2 regions of the Streptomyces sp. NPDC001828 genome follow, and region 2 is predicted to be linked to the other one. Evidence: riboswitches for the same ligand, from Rfam matches in the RefSeq annotation. Region 2 holds a riboswitch; the other holds the start of a gene.
The links. Region 2 has a riboswitch for cyclic di-AMP ahead of ACFYZA_RS03900 (transglycosylase SLT domain-containing protein). Riboswitches for the same ligand answer to the same signal wherever they lie in the genome.
Positions count from the first base shown of each region.

Region 1: another riboswitch for cyclic di-AMP. It lies ahead of ACFYZA_RS32285 (M23 family metallopeptidase); the one in region 2 lies ahead of ACFYZA_RS03900 (transglycosylase SLT domain-containing protein).

Region 1 covers NZ_JBIATV010000014.1:162,497-170,303, reverse strand. The annotation lists gene ACFYZA_RS32300 (DNA topoisomerase (ATP-hydrolyzing) subunit A) at 1-733, opposite strand, end outside; gene ACFYZA_RS32295 (M16 family metallopeptidase) at 942-2,279, shown strand; gene ACFYZA_RS32290 (M16 family metallopeptidase) at 2,297-3,661, shown strand; cyclic di-AMP (ydaO/yuaA leader) riboswitch at 3,886-4,045, shown strand; gene ACFYZA_RS32285 (M23 family metallopeptidase) at 4,059-4,823, shown strand; gene ACFYZA_RS32280 (GntR family transcriptional regulator) at 5,005-5,682, shown strand; gene ACFYZA_RS32275 (HPr family phosphocarrier protein) at 5,892-6,173, opposite strand; gene ACFYZA_RS32270 (GNAT family N-acetyltransferase) at 6,326-7,807, shown strand, end outside.
Region 2 covers NZ_JBIATV010000001.1:833,005-840,811, reverse strand. The annotation lists gene ACFYZA_RS03920 (HAD family hydrolase) at 173-892, shown strand; gene ACFYZA_RS03915 (nucleoside deaminase) at 899-1,348, opposite strand; gene ACFYZA_RS03910 (DUF4157 domain-containing protein) at 1,391-3,586, opposite strand; gene ACFYZA_RS03905 (STAS domain-containing protein) at 3,704-4,141, opposite strand; gene ACFYZA_RS03900 (transglycosylase SLT domain-containing protein) at 4,456-5,217, opposite strand; cyclic di-AMP (ydaO/yuaA leader) riboswitch at 5,223-5,404, opposite strand; gene ACFYZA_RS03895 (RraA family protein) at 6,099-6,722, shown strand; gene ACFYZA_RS03890 (hypothetical protein) at 6,774-7,457, opposite strand; gene ACFYZA_RS03885 (phosphatase PAP2 family protein) at 7,542-7,807, opposite strand, start outside.

The DNA of each region.
Region 1 (7,807 bases), on a different contig from region 2:
AGGCGTCCTTGATGCCGCCCAGGCCCACGATGCGCCCGCCGGTCGGCAGGTCGGGGCCCGGCACGAAGCGCATCAGCGCCTCCAGGTCCGCCTCCGGGTGCCGGATCAGGTGGCGGGCCGCGGCGATGACCTCGCCCAGGTTGTGCGGCGGCATGTTGGTGGCCATGCCGACCGCGATGCCGGACGACCCGTTCACCAACAGGTTCGGATAGGCGGCCGGCAGGGCCACCGGCTCCTGCTCCTGGCCGTCGTAGTTCGAGGCGAAGTCGACGGTGTCCTCGTCGATGGACTCCGTCATCAGCGAGGTGGCGTCGGCCATCTTGCACTCGGTGTACCGCATGGCGGCCGGCGGGTCGTCGTTGCCGAGCGAGCCGAAGTTGCCGTGGCCGTTGACCAGCGGAAGCCGCATGGAGAACGGCTGAGCCATGCGCACCAGGGCGTCGTAGATCGACGCGTCGCCGTGCGGGTGCAGCTTGCCCATCACCTCGCCGACGACACGGGCGCACTTCACATAGCCCCGGTCCGGGCGCAGGCCCATCTCGTTCATCTGGTAGACGATGCGGCGCTGGACGGGCTTCATTCCGTCCCGCGCGTCCGGCAGGGCCCGCGAGTAGATCACGGAGTACGCGTACTCGAGGAAGGAGCCCTGCATCTCGTCGACGACGTCGATGTCGAGGATCCGCTCCTCGAAGTCGTCGGGCGGCGGCGGGGTCTTCGTGCTGCGGCGGGCCATCGCGGCTGCTGCTCCTTCACGTACCGGATCGGATCTCTGATGCCGACCATTGTGGACCGTCCCACTGACAACGCCGACCGCGACCCGGGAACTTCGCCAGGTGCCCGCGCGCTTGCATACAGTGGCAGGACTTCTTTACGTAAGGCTTCTCCCGCCAGTACTTCACACAGCGGTACTGCGCATCGGATACGAAGGGACGTACATGCCCATGGGTCACACGGCCACAGCGCAGGCCGGCTCCGGCGGTCTGACAGCGACCGAGCACCGACTGGCCAACGGCCTGCGCGTGGTGCTCTCCGAGGACCACCTGACCCCGGTCGCGGCGGTGTGCCTCTGGTACGACGTCGGTTCGCGCCACGAGGTCAAGGGCCGCACCGGCCTCGCCCATCTCTTCGAGCACCTCATGTTCCAGGGTTCCCACCAGGTGCACGGCAACGGCCACTTCGAGCTGGTGCAGGGCGCGGGCGGTTCGCTGAACGGCACCACCAGCTTCGAGCGCACCAACTACTTCGAGACCATGCCCGCCCACCAGGTCGAGCTCGCGCTCTGGCTGGAGGCCGACCGCATGGGCTCGCTGCTCGCCGCGCTGGACGAGCAGTCGATGGAGAACCAGCGCGACGTCGTCAAGAACGAGCGCCGCCAGCGCTACGACAACGTCCCCTACGGCACCGCCTTCGAGAAGCTGACCGCCCTCGCCTACCCGGAGGGCCACCCCTACCACCACACGCCGATCGGCTCGATGGCGGACCTGGACGCGGCCACCCTGGAAGACGCCCGGAACTTCTTCCGCACGTACTACGCGCCCAACAACGCGGTGCTCTCCGTGGTCGGCGACATCGACCCCGAGCAGACGCTGGCCTGGGTGGAGAAGTACTTCGGATCCATCCCCGCCCACGACGGCAAGCAGCCGCCGCGCGACGGCTCGCTGCCCGGCACCATCGGCGGACAGCTGCGCGAGGTCGTCGAGGAGGACGTCCCGGCGCGCGCCCTGATGGCCGCCTACCGGCTGCCCCACGACGGCACCCGCGAGGCGGACGCGGCCGACCTGGCGCTGACCGTCCTCGGCGGCGGCGAGTCCTCCCGGCTGCACAACCGCCTGGTGCGCCGCGACCGCAGCGCGGTGGCCGCCGGCTTCGGCCTGCTGCGCCTGGCCGGCGCACCCTCGCTCGGCTGGCTCGACGTCAAGACGTCCGGCGGGGTCGAGGTCGAGGACATCGAGAGCGCAGTCGACGAGGAGCTCGCGCGGTTCGCCGCCGAGGGCCCGACCGCCGAGGAGATGGAGCGCGCCCAGGCCCAGTTGGAGCGCGAATGGCTCGACCGCCTCGGCACCGTGGCCGGCCGCGCCGACGAACTGTGCCGCTACGCCGTCCTGTTCGGCGACCCGCAGCTCGCCCTGACGGCGGTCGACCGCGTCCTGGACATCACCGCCGACGAGGTCCGGGCGGTCGCCGCCGCGAAGCTGCGCCCCGACAACCGGGCGGTCCTGGTGTACGAGCCCACCGCGGCACCCGAGGCAGGCAACGAAGAGGAAGAGGCGGGCCAGTGACGGACGCTGTCGTGACCATGGAGTTCCACCCCCAGCCGGCCGCCGGCCCCGCCACGCCGTGGGCCTTCCCGGCCCCCGAGCGCGGCACGCTCGCCAACGGCATGACCGTGCTGCGCTGCCACCGGCCCGGCCAGCAGGTCGTCGCCGTCGAGGTGTTCCTCGCGGCCCCGCTCGAAGCCGAGCCCGCGGGCCTCGACGGCGTCGCCACGATCATGGCGCGCGCCCTGACCGAGGGCACCGACAAGCACTCGGCCGAGGAGTTCGCCGCCGAGCTGGAGCGCTGCGGCGCCACCCTCGACGCGCACGCCGACCACCCCGGCGTCCGGGTCTCCCTGGAAGTGCCGGTCTCCCGGCTGCCCAAGGCGCTCTCGCTGCTCGCCGAGGCGCTGCGGGCCCCGGCGTTCGCCGACTCCGAGATCGAGCGCCTGGTGCGCAACCGGCTCGACGAGATCCCGCACGAGCAGGCCAACCCGGCCCGCCGCGCCGCCAAGCAGCTCTCCAAGGAGCTCTTCCCGGCCTCCGCGCGCATCTCCCGGCCCCGCCAGGGCACCGAGGAGACCGTCGAGGCCATCGACGCGGCCGCGGTGCGCGCCTTCTACGAGGCGTACGTGCGCCCCTCGACGACCGTCACCGTCGTCGTCGGCGACCTCGCGGCCACCGACCTCGACGCGATCCTCGCGGACACCCTGGGCGACTGGACCGGCGACACCGCCGAGCCGCGCCCGGTCCCGCCGATCACCGCCGACGACCGCGGCCGGGTCGTCATCGTGGACCGGCCCGGCGCCGTGCAGACCCAGCTGCTCATCGGCCGCATCGGCCCCGACCGGCACGACCGGGTCTGGGCGGCCCAGGTGCTCGGCACGTACTGCCTGGGCGGCACCCTGACCTCGCGTCTGGACCGCGTGCTGCGCGAGGAGAAGGGCTACACCTACGGGGTGCGGTCCTTCGGCCAGGTGCTGCGCTCGGGTCCGGACGGCGGCGCCGCGATGCTCGCCATCAGCGGCTCGGTCGACACCCCGAACACCGGTCCCGCCCTGGAGGACCTGTGGAAGGTGCTGCGCAAGCTCGCCGCGGAGGGTCTTGACGACGCCGAGCGCGAGACGGCCGTGCAGAACCTGGTGGGCGTCGCCCCGCTCAAGTACGAGACCGCGGCGGCCGTCGCCGGGACGCTCGCCGACCAGGTCGAGCAGTTCCTTCCCGACGACTACCAGGCCCAGCTGTACGCCCAGCTCGCGGACACCGGCACCGTGGAGGCGACGGCGGCCGTCGTCAACGCCTTCCCGGCCGACCGCCTCGTCACGGTCCTGGTCGGCGACGCCGCGCGGATCGCGGAGCCGGTCAAGGCGCTCGGCATCGGTGAAGTCACCGTCGTCACGGGCTGATTGAGGCTCCGGGCCGGCCGAGCGGGCCCGGCACGGACGAGGACACGGAGGACCCCGGAGGCGCATGAGCCGCCGGGGTCCTCCCGTATGTCCGGTTTATTGGGGAGGTTGCCCGTCTGTGATGTGGCGTGCGCTACAAAATCCTGTGTGTGTTTGGTGATTGAAAGATCAGCGGTTTAGCGTCGGTCCCGCTGTCCGTCACCACCCGTCGCAGCCGCGGCACCGGACAGTGATCGCCGAGTCCCCGATGGCGCGAGCCAGGGGAGCCGGGGACCCACTCAGTCCCTGGGGTGAATCGGACGCCTCCGCCCGCGGAGGAGCCCGTAGGAGACCTTCCTGCTCCGAACCCGTCAGCTAACCCGGTAGGCGAGATGGAAGGAAAGGACACCGCCGCTACATGGCGTTCACCCGTGCCACCGGGAAGCATCGCGCGCCCAGCCGAATGACGCGCCGCAGCGCGAACATCGCGGGCATCGCCACCCTGGCCACCGCCGGAGTCGTAGGCACCCTCGCCTCCCCGGCCGTCGCCGCCCCGAGCACCACCACCGACACCGGCCTCAGCCAGGCCATCGTCATCGGCGACTCCCTCGCCGACCAGCTGGGCGCCCAGGCCGACGCGCAGAAGCAGGCCGCCGCGAAGGCCCGGGCGAAGGCGGAGGCCGAGGCCGCCGCCAAGCGCAAGGCCGAGCAGCGCGCCCAGGAGGCGCGCGAGGCCAAGGAGCGCGCCGCGCGCGAGGCGGAGCGCAAGCGCCTCAACACGTTCGTGGCCCCCATATCCGGCAGTTATGTGTCCACCGGCTACAAGACCGGCGGATCCCTGTGGTCCTCCGGCAGCCACACCGGCATCGACTTCCATGCGGGGATCGGCACTCCGGTCCACGCGGTGGGTCTGGGCACCGTCGTCGAGGCCGGTGACGGTGGCGCCTACGGCAACAACATCGTGATCCGGATGCACGACGGCACGTACACCCAGTACGGCCACCTCTCGGTCATCCAGGTCTCCGTCGGCCAGTCCGTGGAGCCGGGCCAGCAGATCGCCCTGTCGGGCAACACCGGCAACACCACGGGTCCGCACCTGCACTTCGAGGCCCGCACCGGCCCGGAGTACGGCTCGGACATCGACCCGATCGCCTATCTGCGTTCGCACGGCGTCGGCGTCTGAGACGGCACCGGCGCTCCCCGCGCACACCGAAGGCCCCCGGCACCGAGCCGGGGGCCTTCGTCATTGGCCAAAAGATATGCCTTGGTTCCGGCCCGTCACGTGGAATTAACAGGGCCTGCAATAGAGTCACGAAAAAGCCTTGGTCGACCGCGTTCCGCGGGGAATGAAGCGGAGGTTCGCCATGCGCATTCCGGCGCATTCGGTATGCACGGCCATACGCGACGACATCGTCACGGGTGTCTTCGAGCGCGGCGGCCGGCTCACCGAGGAAGTACTCGCCCGGCGTTACGGGGTCTCCCGCGTCCCGGTCCGCGAGGCGCTGCGCACCCTGGAGTCGGAGGGGTTCGTGACCACCCGCAGGCACGCGGGCGCGTGTGTGGCCGAGCCCACCGAGGTGGAGGCCGCCGACCTCCTCGAACTGCGCCTCCTGCTGGAGCCGTTGGCCGCCGCCCGGGCCGCGCGCCGGCGCACCGAGGCCCATCTCAAGGTGCTGCGCGGCCTGGTGAGACTGGGTCAGGACCGGGCCCGGCGGGGTCAGGGCGAGGATCTGCGCTCGCTCGGCGGCTGGTACCACGAGACGCTCGCCCAGGCCTCCGCGAGCCCCGGACTCATCGCGATGCTCACGCAGTTGCGGCACAAGGTGGCCTGGATGTACGCGGTCGAGACGCCGTCCCGCCCCACCGAGGCCTGGGCCGAACTCGGCGCCATCACCGACGCGGTGACCCGCGGCGACGCCGAACGTGCCCGCTCGCTCACGGCCCTCCACGCCGAGGGGTCCTTTTCCGCCCATCGGCTGCGCACGGCCGTACCCGTGAGGTCTTCGCAACATCCCGTCAACATCGCGAGTGCCCGCGCTTAACGGCGGCGCCGTATACAAGAAGGGGCCGGCGTCGTGCTGCCCGGAATTGACGGCTCGGCGTTCCCTATTGATTGACGGGCCCGCATTCCCCTGCGTGAGCCCGCACCTCATTCCCCCTGCCTGAGCCCGCACCCCATTCCACGGCAAAACAAAAGGACCGCCGAGCCCGTATGCGGGTTCCGCGGTCCTTCGGTGTGACGTCGACCGGATCAGACGGTCTCGGGGAGCTCCTCGAGACCCTCGGCGACCAGCTTGGCCAGCCGGTCGAGCGCGGCGTCCGCGCCCTCGGCGTCGGAGGCCAGCACGATCTCCTCGCCGCCCTGCGCACCCAGGCCGAGCACCGCGAGCATGGACGCGGCGTTGACCGGGTTGCCGTCGGCCTTGGCGATCGTCATGGGGACTCCGGCGGCCGTGGCGGCACGGACGAAGATGGACGCGGGGCGGGCGTGCAGGCCCTCGGCCCAGCCGACGTTGACGCGGCGCTCAGCCATGGTGTTGCCCTTCGAAATCTCTGACGGTTGTCTAGACCAGTCTCTCATGTGGTGCGCGGTGCTCGTACCGACCTTAGGCCCCTGTGCGCCGCCGATCGGCCCTCCCCACCTTGCCCCGGCGCGTACGGCCCCGCGACCCGTACGCTTTCGGTATGACGACGGCGTCCGACCCCGCGTACCCCGCTCACTGGGAGGCCGACGTGGTGCTCCGCGACGGCGGCACCGCGCGCATCAGGCCCATCACCACCGAGGACGCCGAGCGCCTGGTCTCCTTCTACGAGCTGGTGTCGGACGAGTCGAAGTACTACCGCTTCTTCGCGCCCTACCCCCGCCTGTCCGCCAAGGACGTCCACCGCTTCACCCATCACGACTACGTCGACCGGGTCGGGCTCGCGGCCACCGTCGGCGGCGAGTTCATCGCGACCGTCCGCTACGACCGGATCAACGCCCAGGGCCGCCCGGCCTCCGCCCCCGCCGACGAGGCCGAGGTCGCCTTCCTGGTCCAGGACGCCCACCAGGGCCGGGGCGTCGCCTCCACGCTCCTCGAACACATCGCGGCGGTCGCCCGCGAGCGCGGGATCAGGCGGTTCGCCGCCGAGGTGCTGCCCGCCAACAACAAGATGATCAAGGTCTTCACGGACGCCGGCTACCAGCAGAAGCGGTCCTTCGAGGACGGCTCGGTCCACCTCACCCTCGATCTGGAGCCCACCGCCGAGTCCCTCGCCGTGCAGCGCGCCCGCGAGTACCGCGCCGAGGCGCGTTCCGTGCGGCGCCTGCTCACGCCCGGCTCGGTCGCGGTCATCGGCACCGGCCGCGCCCCCGGCGGCGTCGGCCGCGCGGTCCTGCGCAACGTCCTGGACGCCGGGTTCACCGGGCGTACGTACGCGGTGAACAACGCGCTGGGTCCCGGGCCGCACGAGATCGAGGGCGTCCCGGCGTACGCCTCGGTCGGCGCGATCGGCGAGCCGGTGGACCTGGCGATTCTTGCGGTGCCCGCCGAACGGGTGCCGGAGGCCGTCGCCGACTGCGGCGAGCACGGCGTCCAGGGCCTGGTCGTGCTCTCGGCCGAATATGCGGAGAGCGGCGAGAGCGGCCGCGAGCGCCAGCGCGCCCTGGTCCGCCAGGCCCGCAGCTACGGGATGCGGCTGATCGGCCCGAACGCGTTCGGGATCATCAACACCGCGCCCGGGGTGCGGCTGAACGCCTCGCTCGCCCCCGAGGCGCCGCCCGCCGGGCGCATCGGCCTGTTCACCCAGTCCGGCGCGATCGGCATCGCCCTCCTTTCGGGCCTCTACCGGCGGGGCGCGGGCCTGTCCACGTTCATCTCCTCCGGCAACCGTGCGGACCTGTCGGGCAACGACTTCCTCCAGTACTGGCACGAGGACCCCGACACCGATGTGGTGCTGCTGTACCTCGAATCCATCGGCAACCCGCGCAAGTTCACCCGCCTCGCCCGGCGCACGGCCGCCGCGAAGCCCGTGGTGGTGGTCAAGGGCGCCCGGCACAGCGGCACCACCCCGCCGGGCCACGCCGTCCCGGTGACGCGGGTGCCGGACGCCACCGTCTCGGCGCTGCTGCGCCAGGCGGGGGTCATCCTGGTCGGCACCGTCACCGAGCTCGTGGACGCGGGCCTG
Region 2 (7,807 bases):
GAAGCCTGCTGCGCATCCGTCGCATTACCTCATGCCGTATGCGCGCATCCGTCGCATTACCTCATGCCGTATGCGCGCATCCGATGGTCACCGGACCGGCAGACGGAACATCAGGCGAATATCGCGCGGCCGCTCAGTAAGGTGAGGCCGATCCCGGGAAAGGGGCGGCCCCATGGCGCAGCCGCGTGTACTCGCGCTCGATTTCGTCGGCACCTTGGCAGGCCATGGGCCGGCCCCGGATGGCCGGTTCATCGCGGATGTCCTTCGGGGCCTGCCGGGTACGGCGATCCCGAAGGACTTCCCGGCGCGCTTCGACGCCGTCACCCGTCGCCTCCGGGAGACCGACCGGGCCCGAGGGGCCCGAGGGGTACGCACCCCCTTCCTCGCCCGGCTGGCCCGGACCGTCCAGGACTGCGGGGCCACCGTTCCCGATCTGCGGACGGCGAGCGATGCGGTGTTCACCGCGCTGCCCGACGCCCGGGTCGACCCGCGAGCGGCCGCCGCGCTGCGCGAGCTGCGCGCGAGCGGCCTGGTCTGTGTGCTGGCGGCCAACACCGACCGGCCCGAGCCGGTGCGGCGGCGCACCCTGCGGGACGCCGGAATCGAGGGCTGCTTCGACGCCCTGGTGCTCTCCGGCACCCTGGGCATCCGCAAGCCGGACCGGCGCTTCTACGCCGCCGTGACCCGGGCGGCGGGGTGCCCGGCCGAGCACATCCTGTTCGTGGGGGACAACGCGGAGACCGACGCGCTCGGCCCCCACGCGTTCGGCATGTCGGCGGTACTCGTCACGCCGGGCCCCCGACCGGCCGCGCTGCCCCCGGACATCGCGACCGTCCCGCACCTCAGCGAGCTGGCCTGCTGCCTCAACGAGCTGGGCCATCAGGTGAGTTGAGATATCTCACTGACCGATGTCCTCGTTCCACAGCACCGGGTTCGCCGCGATGAAGTCCTTCATCAGGGCCACGCACCGAGGATCGTCGAGCACCACGATCTCCACCCCGAGCCCGGCCAGCCACTCCTGTCCGCCCCGGAACGTCTCGTCCTCCCCCACCACCACCCGGGAGATGCCGAACTGCCGGACCAGACCACTGCAGTACCAGCACGGGGACAGCGTCGTCACCATCGTCGTGCCCCGGTAGGAGCGCTGGCGTCCGGCGTGGCGGAACGCCGCGGTCTCCGCGTGCAGGGAGGGGTCGTCCTCCTGCACGCGCAGATTGTGCCCGCGCCCGAGGACGGCGCCGTCCGCTCCGTACAGGGCGGCGCCGATCGGGATGCCGCCCTCCGCGAGGCCCGCCCGGGCCTCCTCGACGGCGGTCGCGAGCCACTGCCTGGCCAGTTGGTCGTCCATGGGCGCGACGATACGCCCGGCCCGCCGGCCTCGCGGGAAGCCTCAGGCCCGCTTCGCGTATTTCAGCTTCTTGCCCTCGTTGAGCTGCTCGATGAGTTTGAAGGCGGCGAGCGCGAGCGGCTTGAGGCCCTCCGCCGGGACGCCGTCCCGCATGCGGCGCAGCTCGGCGACCATCAGATTCAGCTCGCCGCTCTTGGTGGTGGTGCGGTTGTCCTGGTCGCCCAGCGCTCCCAGCGACTTGTGCACCGCCTCGGCGCCCGGCTCGTCGTCGACCATGGTCCGCTGCTCGGCCGTCAGGTGCTGCGCGTTCTTCAGCAGATCGTGGCCCTGGGGGATCGCCCGCAGCCACTGGGCGCGGGTCAGGGCGATCTCGGTCTGGGTACGGTCGTTCGCCAGGCCCCGCTCCACCGGCGCCCCGAACAGCCGGGCGCTCCCGCTGCCCGACCGGTTGGCGGCGGACAGGACCAGATCGACGAACTGGTCCGGGTGAGCGGTGAAGTACTCCCGCACCCCCTCCGTCAGGAGTCCGAAGTGGCGGGCGAAGTCGGTGCGGGCCATGAGGCCGCCCGCGATGGACTTGGCATTGGCACCCGCCTGCAGCTCCTCCCCCGCGAGCACGTAGGAGGACAGGTGCATGACCAGGCCGGTGAGGCCGCCGATGTCGGTCTTCGACAGCGAGATGCCCTCGGGAGCCGACTCCCCGAACTCGCCCACCGCCCGCTCCGCACCGGTCTTGGCCGCGGGCAGCGTGCCGAGCCCGCCGCCGAAGAGGTCGCGCTGCGCCTGCGCGCGCCGCTCCTTGGTGTGGGTGAGCTTTCCGTAGACCCCGCGCACGGCCCCGGCGACGGACTTCTCCTCGGGCTCCTGCTTGTCGGCCAGATAGCCGATCAGGTCCGGCAGGCGGTCGAGCCGCACTCCGGCGGTGGTCTGCGGGGCGAACTTGAGCGCGCCGCCGAACGGGTAGATGCGCAGCTGCCGCTCGGGCGTGCCGCCTCCAGCCGTGACGTCCTCGGAGGGGATGTACGGGTCCCGCTGGCGGCCGTTGAGGTAGCCGGCCATCCGCGAGATGCGGTCGAGGACGCCGCCGACCTCGGCGACGTTGTTCAGCGGGTCGGTCACCCACTCCAGGTTCGAGCCGCCCGAGGGGCTGGCGTCCGCGGTGAGATCGAACTTGTCGCCCTTCACCACCACGCCGTCGGGCCCGCGGCCCTTGCCGAGGTTCTCACCGACCAGGGGCACTTCGGAGATCTCGCTGGAGATCATCAGGCTCATCTCGGCCGCCGCGCGCTGCGCGCCGTCGGGCCCCAACTGTGTCTTCTTGAGCCGGAGTTCGCCCGCCTCGGTGAGGAACTCGCCGTCGAACCAGCGGGCCCTCAGTTCGTCCTGCGACGTGCTCCGCTCCGCCGCGCTCAGCTCCTGCGCGTAGGGGCTGTACGGGTTGAGGACCCGCTCCAGGAGCTTGGCGTCGAGCAACCGCTCGCGCTCGACGGCCCGTTGCTCCTGCACGGCCTTGGCGGCGACGGGGTCGGCGACCCTGCGCACGTTCCACTGCGCCTCGAACTCGAAGCCGACCGCCCGCTGCACGACGGGGGCACCCGCCGCGTGTGCGTGCCCGTGGGCCCCGGTTCCGCAGTCGCGCTGCACGGAGGCGGACTCACCGCCGGCCTCGGGCGCGGGCCCGGAGAGGGCACGGGTGGCGTTGGCCTCGGCGGCCCGCTCGAAGGAGTCCGAGGGGTCGGACACGCGCAGCCCGTCACCGGTGTCGGTGCCGGCGACGGGTCCCCGGCGCTGCTGGATGACGTGCGTGAGTTCATGGGCGAGGGTGTGCCGGTCGGCGCCGCCCTGCCCGACCACGATGTGGCTGCCCGAGGTGTAGGCGCGGGCGCCGATCTCGGCGGCGGACCGCTGAGCCGCGGCGTCGTTGTGCAGGCGTACGTCGCCGAAGTCGGCGCCGAGCCTGGTCTCCATGTCGGCGCGCACCTCCGAGTCCAGCGGCTGCCCGGATCCCCGCAGCACGTCGTGCACCGCGGAGCGCTGCACGGCCGCGTCGCCCTGGGTCAGGAGCCCGGCCACCGCGGCGTTCCCCGCGGACCGCTGGAGCGCGAGCAACTGGGCCGCACCGAGCCCTCCGCCGGGCGCGGCCTGTCCGTCGCCCGCACCTCCACGCCGGTCACCGGCCCGTGAAACGGGTCCGCCGGGCGTGACAGCTGGGCCCTGCTGCCTGTCCTGCGCGTGCACGTGAACCCCTTCGGTGGTGAATCGTGAAGCCGGGCTGTACGTGCATATCAGCCACGGGAGCAGGGGTGAAGGTACGAAAGGGCAAGTACGGGTGCACTCCTGTCAACCAGCCGCGATTCAGAGCCGGTTGATGTCCGAGCCGGACCGGGCCAGGGCGGCGAGGGCAGCCTCCTCCACGGATCCGGCAGGCCGCAGGAGCGTGTCGAGGCGGGCCGCCGCGAGGATGCGCAGATGCCACGGCCGTACGCAGACCACGCCGAGGTGGCCGTCGCGCTCGCGGATCCTGCGGTGCGCCCGGCAGAGCTGGGTGAAGACGGCGCAGTCGAAGAAGTCCACGGGCCGCAGGTCGACGATCACCCGGGCGCCGGCCGGCTGGGTGGCCGCGTCCAGGTGGAGCTGGACGCCGGGCGCGCTGGCCAGGTCCACGGTGCCGTGCACCTCGACGACGGTGAAGCCGTGCATCAGATAGGTGCGGGCGTTGCGGCACCGGTCCGGCAGCAGCCCCGGCGGAAGGGGCACGGGCGCCGAGACGGATGGCCGAGCGGTGGATCCCATGGGCAGCTCCCGGTCCAGAACTGACCCCCGCGGTGCGGGAGTACTCGGTAGTCGGGCAGTCACCGTGGTCCCCGGGGTGACGCACTAGCACCCTAGGAACAGACGCGTATGCAGAAACGTCCAGCCTTCGAATTGTTCACCCCGGGGGGTGAACGAAATTTGCGTCTGCCCCTGTTCTGACCCTGCGCAACGGCTGCCGAGGGCTCAAAACGGCGCGGCGCCCGGCCAGTTGGGATGGCCGGGCGCGCGCTCGGGGCCGCGAGCGGTGCGGCCGGGCACTCCCTTCACCGCGAGAGGCCCGGCCACGGGATCCGTCAGTAGGCCCCGAAGACGTTGTCGATCGACCCGTAGGTCTTGGCGGCGTAGTTGCAGGCCGCGGTGATGTTGGCGATCGGGTCGTAGAGGTCCGTGGAGGTGCCCGGCACGTGGAAGGCGGAGAACGTGGGCTGGATGACCTGGAGGAGTCCCTTGGAGGGCGTTCCGGCCACGGCGTTGGAGTCCCAGTTGTTGATCGCCATCGGGTTGCCCGAGGACTCCCGCATCACGTTGCGGTAGATGCCGTCGTAGCTGCCCGGGATGCCGTGCTGGGCCATGATGTCCAGCGACTGCCGGATCCAGCCGTCCAGGTTGTTCGCGTACGTGGTGGTGCTGGCCACGGTGGCGGTCGCGGTGAGGTCGGTGGTCCGGGCCGAGCGGTCGGCCCGGGCGGAGGCGTCCCGGGCGGTGCTCGCCGCGGGGGCGCCGAGGGTGAGCTTCATGCCGGGGCGGATCAGCGCGGGGTTGCTGCCGATGACGCTCTGGTTGTCCTGGTAGAGCTGCTTCCAGCCGCCGCTCACGTTGAGCGCGTCGGCGATCTTCGCCAGCGAGTCCCCGTCGGCCACGGAGTAGCTCGTGGGGGCGGCCTTCACCGCGGTGACCGGCTTGGCCACGACGGAGTGGACCGACGCCGGGGCGGCGGAGGCCGTGGTCGCGCCGATCACCGGGAGGGCCAGGACGGCGCTGCCGGTGCCCGCGACGGCGAGGCCCCGGGAGAACGAGCGGGACTTCGGCCGGCGGTGCTTGCCCTTTGCGGACATGTGTCTATTCCTCTCCGTCGCCTGCGAGGTGAGCTGTCGGGTTCGGACGGGAGATGTCCGGTCGCGGTGCACGCGACTTCACCCCAGCCGTTCCGGAATCCGGATCGGCGGCTTACCTGGGTCCCCCGCTCCTGCCGTACGTGTATGGGAGGCTCCGGACGGCGGCAGGATTCGGCGTTCCTTCCGGATTGACGGTGAACGTAGACGAATAGCCCCGACGGAAACAAGGCCGGAATTCGTGAGGGGTGATCAGGAATATAGATCAACTCGAATTCACCGGCGCCAGCCACTTCGGCGGGAGCGCCCAACTCGCTTTCGGGTGAAGCGAAATGCCCCGGGCGGGCGCCACACGCCCGGCGGGCCGCACGTGACCCAATTCACTCGCCCGCGACGCAACCGCCGGGACCTCCGATAAAAGAGGCGAGTCTTACCCATTAGCCCCAATTAGGACATTGCCACGGCGGTCCATCCCGCGCCGATTACATTTCATTTCGGACACTTCGGGCACGAGGTCCCCGCCTACCCCCTGTGTGCGACACCACACCCATCCCCTACGCCTTGTCCGGGATCATGATCACTGGCCACCCTCCAGGGAACCGGGGGTGACAGGGGGCGGGGCGGGGAACGGGGAGGCGGGGCGGTGATCAATTCATTTGCGGTGATCAATTCGATCGATCACGGATCCTGCGAGTCCGCTCGCGTCCACATGGCGAAGGCGCGACGCCTGGCACGGCCTCGCGCCCCTGACACCATCTGGCCCATTCCGCCCAACTGGCTCTCGGCGCAGGCCCCGTCACGTCCCGTCAAACCCGTCTTCGCCGCACAATGGCTGCGGCCCACCCAGTAATAGTCGCCGTCAACTACCAATCACCAGGAAGAACATGAACGACTTCAGCGAATTCAAGGACATTCCCCCGACCACGCTCGCCGACATCGTCGGGCGCCCGCAGGTGATGGATATCGGCATTCGCCCTCTGTGGTCTCCGATGCCGCGTGTCGCCGGGCCCGCATTCACCGTGCGCTGTCCCGCCGGTGACAACCTCATGCTGCACGCGGCCATTTACCGGGCCGAACCCGGTTCGGTCATCGTGGTGGAGTCGGGCGACCTGGACTACGCCCTCGCCGGAGGCAACGTGTGCGCCGTGGCCCAACGCCGGGGCGTCGCGGCGTTCGTGGTCGACGGGGTGATCCGCGACCTCGCCGAGGTCCGCGAGGCGGGCTTCCCCGTCTTCGCCCGGGGCGTCATCCCCATTCCCGGCACCAAGAAGGCCGTCGCCCCGCTCAACGAGCCGGTCCGCTGCGGCGGAGTGCTCGTGCACGCGGGCGATGTGGTGGTGGCCGACGAGGAGGGCATCGTGGTCACGCCCCGCGCGCAGGCGGAGCAGGTGCTCCTCGATGCCCGGCGCAAGCTGGCCAAGGAGGCCGCCGAATCCCTGGACGCCTGGGAAGAGGCGCACCGCGGCCGGATCGACAAGGCCCTCGGCGACGGCGGCTTCGAGGGCTGAGCGCCCAACTCCCTTTCGCGCATGGCTGGTTGGCGACGGAGCGTGCCCGGTTCACACCGTGCCGACCTCGCGGACGAGTTCGAGGCCGAGGACGCGGTCCAGGTGGGACATGGTCTCGAACTTGGCACCCGGCGCCACCTCGTCGGCCGTCGCCAGATCGTGCAGGAGGCGCAGCACGGCCGCGGTGTCGAGCCGGTTGTCCAGGGCGGTGCGGGCCGTGCTCTTGAGGTCGGCGGGGATCGGTTTCGAGGGCTGCGCGGCCCAGCCGGCGATGGCCCGCCGCCAGCGGGCGAGGGCGCGCCCCGCCTCGTCGACCTGGTCGGCGGTGACCGTGACCGGCTCCTCGTAGGGGTGGCTGAGCAGCAGCAGGCGTACGGCCAGCAGGTCGAGGCCTTCGAGCGGGGGCAGAGCGGCCGCGCCGATCTGGAGGCCGGCGATGCCCGCGCCCTCGTACGTCGCGCTGCTGAGCTGGACGCCGGGCGGGCCGCCGAGCTGCTCGGCGATCCGCTCCGGGTCCCCCTCGGCGTCGGGCGGCCGGATACCGGCGGCGGCCACCGGCTGCTCGGGGCCGGTCCATCCGATGAGGGCCGCCCTGCCGCCCTGCTCGACGACGCGCGCCAGCACGTCCGCGATCAGCAGCACCCGCAGTGCGGTCCCGGGATCACCGTCGGCGGGGGCCTGGGCGCAGATGCGCAGGGGTCCGGGGCCGGCGAGTTCATCGACGATTCGCAGCATGCCGCCGACCCTAGGTGTTCGGGCCCGCCCTGGACACCGGTCCACGCCCGCACGGACGAGAAACGCCGCCGGGGCGGGCGGGCGTCAGGCGAGCAGGGGCTTCAGGGCGCCACCGCGCAGTCGGGCGACGAGCGGGGCCGCGTACCGCCGCGCGGACCACGTCACCGCGAGGGCCACGGCCGCGCCGACCCCGAAGGCGACCAGCACGTCGTGCGGGTAGTGCGCGCCGACGTACACCCGGGACGCGCCCATCAGGAGTGCGGCGAGGGCGGCGATCGCGCCGAGGCGCCGGTCGACCAGGAACAGGGCGACGGCCGTGGCAGCGGCCACCGTGCTGTGGTTGCTGGGGA